3 regions of the Pantoea stewartii genome follow, and region 3 is predicted to be linked to each of the others. Evidence: predicted binding sites of a transcription regulator. Region 3 holds the regulator's gene; each other region holds the start of a gene.
What was found. The regulator CRP, encoded in region 3, controls carbon source genes, mostly activating them, when cyclic AMP is high. The targets are predictions, from matches to a motif close to ATGTGANNNNNNTCACAT.
Positions count from the first base shown of each region.

Region 1: the regulator CRP is predicted to act here: its motif matches at 2,067-2,084, upstream of udp (uridine phosphorylase).
Region 2: the regulator CRP is predicted to act here: its motif matches at 2,561-2,578, upstream of G5574_RS02325 (sugar transporter).

Region 1 is NZ_CP049115.1:2,712,782-2,717,343, forward strand. It holds gene rmuC (DNA recombination protein RmuC) at 1-1,049, opposite strand, end outside; gene udp (uridine phosphorylase) at 1,194-1,955, opposite strand; gene G5574_RS12970 (dienelactone hydrolase family protein) at 2,258-3,094, shown strand; gene metR (HTH-type transcriptional regulator MetR) at 3,524-4,441, shown strand; gene G5574_RS12980 (YehS family protein) at 4,526-4,562, shown strand, end outside.
Region 2 is NZ_CP049115.1:509,157-513,718, reverse strand. It holds gene G5574_RS02345 (ABC transporter substrate-binding protein) at 1-286, shown strand, start outside; gene G5574_RS02340 (DksA/TraR family C4-type zinc finger protein) at 387-653, shown strand; gene G5574_RS02335 (YoaK family small membrane protein) at 656-754, opposite strand; gene G5574_RS02330 (hypothetical protein) at 780-1,103, opposite strand; gene G5574_RS02325 (sugar transporter) at 1,322-2,506, opposite strand; gene cybB (cytochrome b561) at 2,672-3,217, opposite strand; gene G5574_RS02315 (hypothetical protein) at 3,421-3,678, opposite strand; gene G5574_RS02310 (MFS transporter) at 3,843-4,562, opposite strand, start outside.
Region 3 is NZ_CP049115.1:2,472,475-2,477,036, forward strand. It holds gene G5574_RS11830 (hydrolase) at 1-113, shown strand, start outside; gene G5574_RS11835 (YheU family protein) at 118-336, shown strand; gene G5574_RS11840 (phosphoribulokinase) at 398-1,267, shown strand; gene G5574_RS11845 (OsmC family protein) at 1,297-1,701, opposite strand; gene crp (cAMP-activated global transcriptional regulator CRP) at 2,004-2,636, shown strand; gene G5574_RS11855 (YccS/YhfK family putative transporter) at 2,695-4,562, shown strand, end outside.

The DNA.
Region 1 (4,562 bases), 240 kb from region 3:
AAAAACGCCGGTTCAACCGGGATAAACATCAACACATAATCCAGTGAGCGTAAACCGGGCAATTGTTGATAATCTTTACGGCCCAGCAAACGGATATGGCCGCGTACGGCACTGATATGCGCCTGAATGGCCTGTTCACGTTCAATGTCGTCATCCGCGTTGAAATACCGCTCGTAGGCAACCAGCGTCATTTTGGCGTCGATCACCACATCTTTCCCCTGGGGAAGCCGGACGATGACATCGGGCTGCATGCGGCTTTGCTGCTCGTTCTGCATGCTGACCTGGATATCGTATTCATAGCCTTCACGCAATCCTGACGCTTCCAGTACCCGGCTCAGCACCACCTCGCCCCAGTTACCCTGGATTTTGTTGTCGCCTTTGAGCGCTTTGGTCAGGTTGAGCGCTTCCTGGGCCATCTGCGCGTTCAGTTGCTGTAGCTGACGAATCTCGTGGGTCAGTGTATGGCGTTCACGCGCTTCCGCGCCAAAGCTCTCATTAACCTGACGCCGAAAGCCATCGAGCTGTTCACGCAACGGCCCAATCAGGCTGTTCAGACTTTGACGGTTTTGCTCATCAACGCGGCGACCGCTGTTTTCAAAAATTCGGTTAGCCAGGTTTTCAAACTGCGCGCTAAGCCGCTGCTCGCTGTTGGTCAACAGGCGCTGCTTCTCTTCCGCTGCAAAACGGGTTTCCTCAAGACGGATGGTCACTTCACGCAGCTCGGCTTCCTGCGCGCTGTTCACCTCCAGCTGATTGCGCAGCTCTCGTGTCAGTTGCTCGCTCTCATTACGCCAGTAATCCAGCTGTTGCAGGCGCTCATTGGCTCCGCTTAATGATCCATGAAGCTGTCTCAGCTCCTGTTCGCGCTGTTGCAGCTGCTGCTGGAGCTGCTCGATGTGCTGTTGCTGACGTTGTTGTGCTTCGTTAAGCAGACGGCGCTCTGTGGTAAAGCTGGCTAACTGATGACTGACACGCATTTGCGCCAGTATCCAGCCAACACCCAGGCCGGCGAGCCCAAGGCAGATGCTGATAATGATGTGCTGATCCATATTCTCCCCGCTGGTCAGGCTATTGAGGAAAAAGGTAAATTCGCACTGTATGAATGTCCAGATATATTTACTGAAGGGGGAAGACGAGACGTAAAGACAAGGCCATGACAGGCCGGACAGCCGGCCTGTCTGTCAAACGAAGGGCTAGAGTAAGCGACGCGCCGCTTCAACTACTATTTTGACGGCATCGCTTTCGGTCTGCTTCATCGTCACTGCATCGGGAATCTCTTTTTGCGTGCGGTTAACAATCACGCCCGCCACCATGCCTGCGCGCAGGCCCTGACTGGCGCACATGGTTAACAGCGTCGCCGATTCCATCTCATAGTTCAGGACGCCCATCTGCTGCCACTCCTGCATAGAGCCCTGAAAACGGTTCACGACGCGGCCCGAGAAGGTGTCGTAGCGCTCCTGGCCGGGGTAGAAAGTATCAGATGAGGCGGTAATCCCGATATGAGTTTTGGCACCGCAGGCTTCTGCCGCAGCCACTAAGGCCGTTGTGCAGGTGAAGTCGGCGACGGCCGGAAATTCCATTGGTGCGAAGTGCAGGCTGGCACCGTCCAGGCGTACAGACGCCGTCGTAACCAGAACGTCGCCGACATTGATATGCGGCTGGATAGCGCCCGTTGTCCCTACACGCAGGAAAGTGCGCACACCAAGCTGAGCAAGCTCCTCGACGGCAATGGAGGTAGAAGGTCCGCCAATCCCGGTAGAACAGACCACGACGGGTTTACCGTCAAGCTTAGCCAGCCAGCTGGTGAACTCACGATGGGAAGCCAGGTGCCGGGGATCGTCCATCAGTCCGGCAATTTTTTTTACACGTTCCGGATCGCCAGGAACAATGGCCAGTGTCGCCCCCTGCAGGTCGGCTTTCGTCAGGCCAAGATGGAAAACGTCAGACTGTGTCATATCAGACTCCGGGTTAAGGAAAAACAGTACGCCACTTTACGTTACCCGACGGGTTAAATGTGTGACTGGTTTCACTCAAGAAAATGAAAGTTACATTTTCTGTGAAATTTTTAGTGATTAATATCACACATTTATCTCAGACCTTCCGTAATGCTACATATGGTGATGTGGAAGGCAGCATGAGAATGTTAAAGAGAAGTGTATTTTAAAGGTTATAAGCTCTGTTACGCATTGCCCGGAACCAGTAATAAATGCCCAGGCTATAGTTACGTGATTGCGCATACGCTTGCACGGAGATAACGATGAAAACCGACGATAATATGACACAAAAATCAGCCGCAGGCGCGTTTGCTCCGGCAGTTCAGCCCACGGCTTCGACCACCATTATTACCGACAGCCCGGCCATCCACGCCGGTGAGACGTCTATTCCGAGTCAGGGTGAAAATCTTCCGGCTTTTTACGCGAAACCGCAGTCAGCAGACGGGCCGTTGCCTGTTGTGCTGGTCGTGCAGGAAATTTTCGGCGTTCATGAACACATTCGCGACATTTGTCGTCGTCTGGCGCTGGAAGGCTATCTGGCTGTCGCGCCAGAGCTTTACTTCCGCGAAGGCGACCCCAACGACTACAACGATATTCCTACGCTGTTTAAAGAACTGGTCAGCAAGGTGCCTGACAGCCAGGTACTGGCGGATCTCGATCATGCCGCTAACTGGGCGGCCCGCAACGGTGGCGATATCCGGCGGATGGGAATTACCGGTTTCTGTTGGGGCGGACGCATCAGTTGGCTCTATGCGGCACACAACCCGCAACTTCGCGCTGCCGTGGCCTGGTATGGTCGCCTGGTAGGGGAAAAAACCATGAAGCAGCAAAAACATCCTATCGATATTGCTGTGGATCTGAACGCGCCTGTGCTGGGTTTGTATGGTGGTCAGGATGACGGCATTCCGCTGGAAAGCGTGGAGCAGATGCGCCAGGCCTTACATGCTGCAAACGCAAAGGCAGAGATCATTGTGTATCCCGATGCCGGGCATGCTTTTAACGCCGACTATCGTCCGAGCTACCATGCCGAATCGGCAAAAGACGGCTGGGCACGTATGTTAGCCTGGTTTAAGCAGTACGGTGTCGCATCCACTGAGTGATAAAAAAAGGGCGCGTAAGCGCCCAAACTCCCGACGTCGCCATCCAACACCCGCAAATCAGAGAGCTTTTCCGCGTTAACCCTGCTCACAAGCCTGGTGGGTTTTCAGGCTGGATTGCGGAGTGTCCCATAGCCGTTCTGCAGCAATATAACGCGCCTCATTTTTTCTGCTATTTCTTGAGTGAATGTCGTCACCCTCCGGTCCGTTCCGTTTGGATAAGCAAATACTCATTTTTCAGCTCGCGCCGCACACCTGTACGTGAAAAGCCGGGAGTAGGGTTATGGATTGGTATTTGCTATTCTCCAGAAATGCTTGGGTCAGTCTGATCGCCAGTCACGTTTAGCCGTCCAGATGTTTACACCGCTATATTCTGCGGGTACTGTATGTCTCTTAAGCGCAAATTATTCAGTTTCGATGTGAAGGACCCTCATGATCGAATTCAAACATCTCCGGACGCTTCAGGCTCTGCGGAATACCGGCTCGCTGGCCGCCGCGGCCGCCCAGCTTCACCAGACGCAGTCGGCGTTGTCACATCAGTTCAGCGATCTGGAACAGCGGCTGGGATTCCGCCTGTTTGTACGCAAAAGCCAGCCATTGCGCTTCACGCCACAGGGCGAAATCCTGTTGCAGCTGGCGGAACAGATTCTGCCGCAAATTCAGCAGGCGCTTCAGGCCTGCCATGAGCCGCAACAGACTACGCTTCGTGTTGCCATTGAATGTCATAGCTGCATTCAGTGGCTCACGCCGGCACTGGATAAGTTTCGTCAGAGCTGGCCACAGGTGGTGATGGATTTTAAATCAGGTGTGACCTTCGATCCGCAACCTGCACTGCAACAGGGTGAGCTGGATATCGTTTTAACGTCCGATATTCTGCCGCGCTCGGGCCTGTTCTATTCACCGATGTTCGATTTCGAAGTGCGCCTGGTGCTGGCACCCGATCATCCTCTGGCTCAGGTCGAACATATATCCCCTGACGCACTGGCCGACGAAGTGTTGATGATTTACCCGGTGCAGCGTCAGCGGCTGGATATCTGGCGTCATTTCCTTCAGCCCGCAGGCATCAGTCCTGCACTGAAGAATGTGGATAACACGCTGTTGATGATTCAGATGGTGTCGGCGCGCATGGGCATTGCCGCGCTGCCACACTGGGTAGTGGAGAGCTTTGAAAAACAGGGGTTAGTGATCACGAAAACACTGGGAGAGGGATTATGGAGTCGGCTTTATGCCGCCGTGCGTGACGGCGAGCAGCGTCAGCCTGTGCTGGAAGCCTTTATCCATTTTGCCCGTCAGCATGCCTGTGAACATTTGCCTTTTGTCAGGAATGCCGCGCATCCTGCAGCCGTTTAGCCGCATGAGCGACAAAGCTGCGCGGCGGCGGGCAAAATCCCCTATAATGCGCAGCCTGTTGACTGACCTTGAGACGATCTCACCATGACTAACAACGATATTTTGCGCAGCGTGCGCTATA
Region 2 (4,562 bases), 2.0 Mb from region 3:
CTTCTTTGGTCCGCTTTACAGTTGCACGTCGGCGAAAGGGGGATCGAACTCATCAAAATGGTGCTATCAGCCCTTTGAAAAGCTGATTACCGCCGCCCGTGCCGAACCCGATCAAGCCAAACGCACGGTCATGTATCTGCAGGCGCAGCAAATCATGCACGACCAGATGCCGGCCGTAATGATTGCCCATTCCACCATTTTCGAACCGATCCGCAAATCGGTGACCGGTTACGAAGTGGATCCCTTCGGCAAACATATCTTTTATCAGGTCGATATTAAGCCGTAATGTCCGTCACCGGCTTCACAGGGAGGTGAGTCGGTTTGCCTGCAAAATCCCTGATATGTTGTACAGTTAACCTGTATAGGTAATGAAGTGGAGCACAAAAATGGCAAACGGCTGGGCAGCAGAAGGGGCAGTACAGGAGCAAATCGACAGCACCGTTAATGACGGTATCGAACGTGTGCGTCAGTCACTGGGACAGGGGGAAAGTGCCACAGAATGCGAACTGTGCGGCGAGCCGATTCCCGAAGCCCGCCGTCAGGCACTCAAGGGCGTGCGTTATTGCGTTTCCTGTCAGGAAAAGATCGATAAGCAGAAAAAAGAGAGCAGTCTCTACAACCGGCGTGGGAGTAAAGACAGCCAGCTACGCTGATCTCAGGAGCCAGGCATCGCCAGGCCGCTGCCGATGAACCAGGCGAGAAAGCCAATACCTGCCACGATGATAGCGATGGGGAACAGCAGACCAATTCTCATAATTATCCTGTGAGGTTACGCCACGTCAGGCCAGCCGCAAGGCGGCACGGTTGTTCTTCAGCAAAGTAAATAATTCAAACTGCGTGGCGTCCGTGATCTGACGCTGCACTTCACCTTGCGTATACAGCAGCAGATGAATATGCCCCAGTTGACGCCAGACGATGATCGCCGAGGCAATCAAGGCGCAGGTCGTTTCTGCCTGCACGCATTCTACTGTAGCGTAGCGAACGTCGTCTAAATCATTCGTGAAAATTTTCACCGCCTCAGCAGGTAAGATGGCATGGAGATCCTGCAACATCACCCGGCTGACGCTACGCGACAGGTACAGCGTTAACCACTTTCTCGTCATGAACGTTGATCCTTTTTCGAGGTTAACAGATGTAATGGATGAGTCAGGTAGAAGGGCATCCTCTGACAATATAAGCGGTTATCCGGTGTGTTTAGCACCTCTGACGCGCTGCACCTTCGGACGCCGGAACAGGTCGTCTGGCCGTTCAGTGCCGCAGTGCATGATAGCAGACGAAGACGCATCGGCAGGCTTCTGCGAGGCGCAGAAGCCTGCTTCAGTTAACCATTAGAGCGTAACTGTGGGTAGCGCCGGAAAATATACACGCACCATAGCAGCGCGACCAGGCCGATCATCGCCCCCACGTTACCGACGTCAGACAGGCTCATATATACGCTCACCTGACTGCCCAGTAACGCGCCCGCACCGATGCCGATGTTGTAAATGCCGGACATCAGCGACATCGCCACGTCGGTGGCATCGGGGGCCAGTGACAGGACACGGATTTGCATCGCCAGGCCAATCATCATCATCGCCATTCCCCAGACGACGCAGAGGGTGATAATAGCGCCAGGACGCACGGCGGCAAAAATTAACAGCCCCATGCATAAGGTGACCAGGGCGATGGCGCTGATCAGCAACGCTGAGGGAAAGCGTTTACCCAGCGAACTGAACAGCAGACTGCCAATAATGCCGGCAGAACCAAACAGTAACAGCAGCAGGGTGGTAAAACTTTCGCTGGCATTCGCCACCAGTTGCATAAAGGGTTCAATATAGCTGTAAGCCGTATAGTGCGCGGTCACAATGAGTGTAACCAGCAGGTACATGCCTGCCAGGGCCGGGCGGCGGAACAACAGCGGTACGCTGCTCAATGAACCGGTGTGTTCACTGGGCAGACGCGGCAAGACGCGCGCCAGCATAATCATCAGGATCAACGCTGACAGCCCGATCACGCCAAAGGTGGTGCGCCAACCCAGCGCCTGCCCCACAACGCGACCAATGGGCACCCCCAGCACCATGGCCAGTGCCGTACCGGTTGCCAGCATACTGAGCGCCTGCGTTTTTTTACCGGCAGGCGCCACACGAATGGCCAGTGAGGCGGTAATGGACCAGAACACCGCATGTGACAGCGCAATGCCAATGCGGGAAACGATTAACGAACTGAAGCTCCAGGCGAATGTCGAAAGAATATGGCTGGCTACAAAGAGGCTAAACAGTACCGTAAGCAGTAACCGCCGTTCAACATTACGCGTCAGCAGCATTAACGGCAGGGACAGCAGCGCCACCACCCAGGCATAAATTGTCAGCATAATGCCCACTTCAGCGGTTTTCATCGAAAACCCGGCAGCAATATCCGACAGTAAACCCACCGGTACGAACTCAGTGGTATTGAAAACAAAAGCGGCGATGGCCAGCAGCACCACGCGTAGCCAGGCCGTTTTACGGGAAACAGTTGTTAAAGGCATGAGAAGTTAAATCTGTCTGTGCGTCAAAAGAGGATGACAACGATCATCCCACGAAAGTGACCTGCGTCACAATTTAGTGGCTATTGTGTAGGAATCAAGCGCCGGGTGGAACCACCTGGCGCAGATTATGGTGATTTTTTTAGCCCGATGTGCAGCGTCATGGAATCAGGGCTGGCGCGTCCCGCGTCCCGGCATCATACGCAGCAGCGTATTGTCCTTCAGCGCATAGTGATGGAACAGGGCTGCAGCGACATGTAAGCCGATGAGCCAGTAGCCCAGTGGCGCCAGGGTTTCATGCCAGTCGACGAGCGTATCAGAGAGATCGAAATCAGGTTCCGCAGCGACCGGCATGGGAATGCCGAATAATAACCACTCACGGCCCTTCAGGTAACGTGAGGCGATACCCAGCACCGGCAGGCTGATAAATAAGGCATAAATCAACGTGTGCGTCAGGTGTGCCAGGCCCGTTTGCCAGCGCGGTACGGGGGGCGTAATCGCGGGGCTGCGATGGCGAATTTTCAGCAGTAACCGTGACAGCATCACCACCAGAATGGTTGCGCCCGCGCTAAAGTGTGTCACGGTCATCACAAAGCGCTGCCAGGAGCCCCGTTCCACATAACCGCGCAGCTCCATCGTGGCATAGACAATAATCAGCAGCAGCACGGTCAGCCAGTGAAGGGCAATTTGAGACGCCGCATATTTATCACGCATGTTAAATCCCTGTATGAAGAGTAAGGCCTCTAAGATAACGGAAAAAAGGCAAAATGCTTAACGAATTGGCGACTTAAAGCGGGACGGCTACAGGGGCAGGTCGGCAGCAACTGAACGGCGGGCTGGCAGGGCAGATGGCGGCGATATTCCGCCATCCTCGGGAAAAACGCGGCTGAATGGGATCGCAAAGGCATGCGCTGTGATCAGAAATCGATACCGTGCTTCAGTCCAACGCTGTCATGCAGGGGTGGGGTTTGAGCAGACATAACCGGGCAACAGTCGTCGCAGCCTAATGCGCTGGCATAATATTTTCGGGCCTGCTGTATAGCCGCTGTTGCAGAGTAAAACGTGCCCAGAAACAGTCGGTCTTCCAGACCCGGAAGGTAGCGACAGCCTTTGGCGTGTACCACGTGGTTATCGTTGTAACCGGATTGTTTATTGACGTAATAGTAATGCGCCATGAGGTCTCCCCTAACAGTGAATTCAAAGATGGCATTAATCTTTGGGATTAAACCGATTATAGCGGGGAAACACCGGTAGTTAGCAATGATACTGATAATACGGACAATTCTTGTACAGCGGATTTTCCGGGCCGCATTGTGCCCGGAAAATTTGTTAAGTTTTGCTAGAGTTTGCGTTGATGCAGCCGCCACGCGACCGCCAGAGCCAGCAGCAGCAGGGTAGAGATAAACACGGTTATGCCCGGCCAGCCAAACTGATGCCAGAAAAAGCCCCCTGCCGTACCCGCCACGCTGGACCCCACATAATAACTGAACAGATACAGTGAAGACGCCTGGCCTTTTGCGCGACGCGCGCGTGGCCCAATCCAGCCGCTGGCCACGGAGTGTGCGGCGAAAAAGCCAGCACTGAACAGCATCATCCCAATAAAGATCAGAACCAAGGCATGAAAGGCGGTCAGGAGCAGGCCCGTCAGCATGATAAGCGTTGCGCCCAGCATCACCGGCCCCCGGCCATATCGACTGGTTAACGCGCCGGCTTTGGGCGAACTCCACGAACCGGTCAGGTAAACCACGGACAGCAGTCCCACCACGGCCTGGCTTAAATGCCACGGCGCACCCAGCAGCCGATAGCCGATATAGTTAAACAGGGTGACGAACGCCCCCATAAGCAGTAAGCCTTCCGCGAACAGCAAGGGCAGGCCCGCGTCGCGCCAGTGCAGGCGAAAGTTAATGGCCAGATGGCGGGGGCGCAGGGATGTCGGGTGAAAATGCCGCGAGGCGGGCAAAATTTTCCAGAACATCAGGGCGGCCGCCAGGGCAAAACAGCCAATGGCGGCAATGGCGACGCGCCAGGAGAAAAAGTCGGTTAATACGCCGCTGATCAG
Region 3 (4,562 bases):
AGCTGACACAGCAGGGTGGGCATGTTGGTTTCGTCAGTGGCACCCTGCGTCAGCCTCGGTTGTGGCTGGAGCAGCGCGTGCCACAGTGGATTTCCTCTTATCTGGATAACTGATTCTGTGATTATTCCCTGGGAACAGGTTTCTCCCGAAACCCTTGAAAATCTTATCGAAGCGTTTGTTTTGCGTGAAGGCACGGATTACGGCGAGCAGGAGCTCAGCCTGACGGAAAAAGTCGCCGATGTGCGTCGTCAGCTTGAGCAAGGCGAGGTCGTTCTGGTATGGTCGGAACTGCACGAGTCGGTCAACATCATGCGCAAAAGCGAGTTTCGTGGCTGATGCAACGAACGGAAAATCGTGCTAACAATGCTCATCGCCCGACGTCACAGGGACTTCAACTATGTCTGCACGCCATCCGATTATCGCGGTAACGGGCTCCAGCGGAGCGGGAACCACCACCACCAGCCTGGCGTTCCGTAAAATTTTTCAGCAACTCGGTTTGCACGCTGCCGAACTGGAAGGGGACAGTTTTCACCGCTTTACCCGACCCGAAATGGACATGGCTATCCGAAAAGCGCGCGATCTGGGGCGACATATCAGCTACTTTGGCCCGGAGGCGAATGATTTTGGCCTGCTGGAGCAAACGTTCATCGAATACGGCGAACACGGTAAGGGTCAGTCGCGTAAGTATCTGCACACCTATGATGAAGCCGTTCCCTGGAATCAGGTTCCCGGCACCTTCACGCCCTGGCAACCGTTACCACCGGATACGGATGTGCTGTTTTATGAAGGCTTGCACGGCGGCGTGGTGACTGCACAACACAATGTGGCGGAAAAAGTCGATTTGCTGGTCGGCGTCGTGCCCATCGTCAACCTGGAGTGGATTCAGAAACTGGTGCGCGATACCAGCGAGCGTGGCCATTCACGCGAAGCGGTGATGGATTCGGTAGTGCGTTCCATGGAAGATTACATCAATTTCATTACGCCGCAGTTTTCACGAACCCATATTAACTTTCAGCGCGTCCCCACGGTGGATACCTCTAATCCCTTTGCCGCGCGCACCATCCCTTCGCTGGATGAAAGCTTTGTGGTTATCCACTTTCAGGGGCTGGAAGACATTGATTTTCCCTATCTGCTGGCCATGCTGCAGGGATCGTTTATTTCCAATATCAACACGCTGGTGGTACCCGGCGGCAAAATGGGACTGGCGATGGAGTTAATTATGGCGCCGTTAGTAAAACGGCTCATGGAAGGGAAACGGATTGAATAACCACAGAGGCCAGCCTGGCCTCTGTGAGATTACAGCGCGATCACTTCGTAGCTGTGGGTAATGTTGACGCCTTTGCCTAACATGATGGCGACAGAGCAATATTTTTCCGCTGACAGATCGACAGCGCGTGCCACGGCTTTATCCGAAAGTGCGTTGCCGCTGACGATAAAATGCAGATTGATATGGGTAAAGATGCGGGGGGCTTCTTCCCGACGTTCAGAGGATAGTTTCACTTCGCAATCAACCACATCGTTGCGGCCTTTTTGCAAAATTGACACAACGTCAATGGCGCTGCATCCCCCCGCCGCCATCAGCACCATCTCCATAGGGCTCGGCGCTTTATCGCCAGAATTGCCATCCATCAGTATCTGATGGCCGGACGATGATTCCCCCAGGAATGTTAACCCTTCAACCCATTTGACGCGTGCCTGCATAATTTTGACCTCAGAATACCCTGTTTTGGCTCAGCGTACGCTTTTGCCTGGGAAACAGCAATCCAGAGAAAACGCCATCTTGCTGAAGCGAGACAACACAAGACAGTCGACGTAAGCTGTGCTACAAACAGAGCTGAAAATATTTTTCGTCATCCGAAGACGAAGCCGGGAAGAATGATGCGCACTGCGCCGAATGCAGCCCGAATAATTTCCTGAATGGAAAGACGCTTAACGCTTACATCGCCTGGCAGGGAAACAGAGCCCTGTATTTTGGGCACGATTACAACAGAGGATAATAGCGAATGGTTCTCGGCAAACCGCAAACAGACCCTACACTTGAATGGTTCCTGTCCCATTGCCATATTCACAAGTATCCATCCAAAAGTACGCTCATTCATCAAGGTGAAAAGGCGGAAACGCTTTACTACATCGTTAAAGGTTCCGTTGCGGTACTGATTAAGGATGAAGAAGGCAAGGAGATGATTCTGTCCTATCTGAATCAGGGCGACTTTATTGGTGAGCTTGGCCTGTTCGAAGAAGGTCAGGAGCGCAGCGCCTGGGTACGTGCGAAAACCGCGTGCGAAGTGGCAGAGATTTCCTACAAAAAATTCCGTCAGCTGATTCAGGTGAATCCGGACATCCTCATGCGCCTCTCCTCGCAAATGGCGCGCCGTCTGCAGGTCACATCGGAAAAAGTGGGCAACCTCGCGTTCCTTGATGTCACCGGTCGCATTGCGCAGACGTTGCTCAACCTGGCGAAACAGCCGGACGCCATGACGCATCCTGACGGCATGCAAATTAAAATTACGCGTCAGGAAATTGGCCAAATCGTGGGATGTTCACGTGAAACCGTGGGACGTATTTTGAAGATGCTGGAAGACCAGAATCTGATCTCCGCACACGGCAAAACAATTGTTGTTTACGGCACGCGCTAAGCTTTATTCTTCACGGCATAATGGCAACGTTATGCCGTGAATTATTTGCGTTGAGCCGATGTGGCGAAGAATAATTTATCACCCTGAAGTTAACTATGCCCTGCGCCAGACACTGGTGTTGTGTCTCCCCGTCGCGCTCGGCTGGCTGTTTGGCGATCTGCAAAAAGGATTGCTGTTCTCATTGGTGCCTGCCTGCTGCAATATTGCCGGTCTGGATACACCCCACAAACGCTTCTTTAAACGCCTGATTGTCGGCGGCAGCCTGTTTGCCTTGGGTAGCTTACTGATGCAGTGGCTTCTGTTTAAAGACGTGCCCTTACCGCTTATTCTTTTCGCCCTGCCTTTGCTGCTGGGCGTGACAGGTGAAATCAGCCCACTGCACGCACGGTTACTCCCTGCCACACTGATCGCAGCGATATTTACCACCAGCCTGATTGGCCGCATGCCCATTTACGTACCGCCCCTGCTCTACATCGGCGGTACGCTGTGGTATGGCCTGTTTAACTGGTTCTGGTTTTGGCTGTGGAAAGAGCAGCCAATGCGTGAAAGCCTGAGTCTGATTTACCGCGAACTGGCGAACTATTGTGACGCCAAGTACACCTTGTTGACGCAACTTACCGATCCGGAGAAGGCGCTACCACCGTTGCTGGCGCGGCAACAAAAAGCAATCGACCTCATCAACACCTGTTATCAGCAGATGCATATGCTGTCCGCCAGCCGCGATCACAGTCATAAGCGACTGACCCGCGCTTTTCAGGTCGCACTGGATTTACAGGAACACATTTCTGTCAGCCTGCATCAGCCAGAAGAAGTGCAAAAACTGGTAGAACAAAGCCATGCAGAGGCCGTGATTCGCTGGAATGCGAAAACCATTTCCGCCCGTTTACGTGAGCTGGCAGACAACATCCTGTACCACCAACTGTCCAGTCGCTTTGATATGGACAAGCAGCTGGGGGCACTGGAAAAAATCGCCCGTCAGCACCCGGACAATCCGGTAGGAAATTTTTGCCTTTATCACTTCAGCCGCATCGCACGGGTACTGCGTACACAAAAGCCCCTTTATCAGCGTGATTTGATGGCGGATCGCCAGCGCCGTTTACCGCTTCTGCCCGCACTCAGAAGCTATCTCTCGCTGCGCTCATCTGCCCTGCGCACGGCCGGACGTTTTTCTGTGATGCTGATGCTGGGTAGCGGGCTGGCGCTGTTCTTTTCAATTCCCAAACCCTACTGGATTCTGATGACCATTATGTTTGTCAGCCAGAGTAACTACAGCGCCACACGGGTGCGTATTCAGCACCGTGCGCTGGGCACCTTTGCCGGGCTGGTGATTGCGGCGGCCTCGCTGCGGCTGGATGTCCCTGAACCGCTGGTGTTGAGCATCATGCTGGTGATTACCTTTATCAGCTATCGCTTTACCCGCCAGTTTTACGGCTGGTCGATGGTGGGGTTCACGGTCACCGCGGTATATACCCTGCAACTTCTGTCACTTAACGGCGCACAATTCTTACTGCCGCGCCTGCTGGATACCCTGATGGGCTGCCTGATTGCGTTTGGCGGAACGTTATGGCTTTGGCCGCAATGGCAAAGTGCCCTGCTACGACAGAACGCACATGATGTGCTTGAGGCTTTCCAGGACGCGTTACGCATGTTGCTTGGTCCGGAACAGTCTCCCGAGGTACTCGCCTATCAGCGCGTTAACGTTAATCAGGCCCACAATGCAGTCTTTAACTCACTAAATCAGGCGATGCAGGAGCCGGGGTTTAACGCACGCTATTTACAGGATATGCGTTTATGGGTCACGCACAGCCAGTTTATCGTTGAGCACATCAACGCCATGACGATTCTGGCACGCGAACATACCATGCTGCCGCCTACGCTGGCGGAGCACTATCTGCAATGGTGTGAAATTGCGCTGCAGCGTTGCCA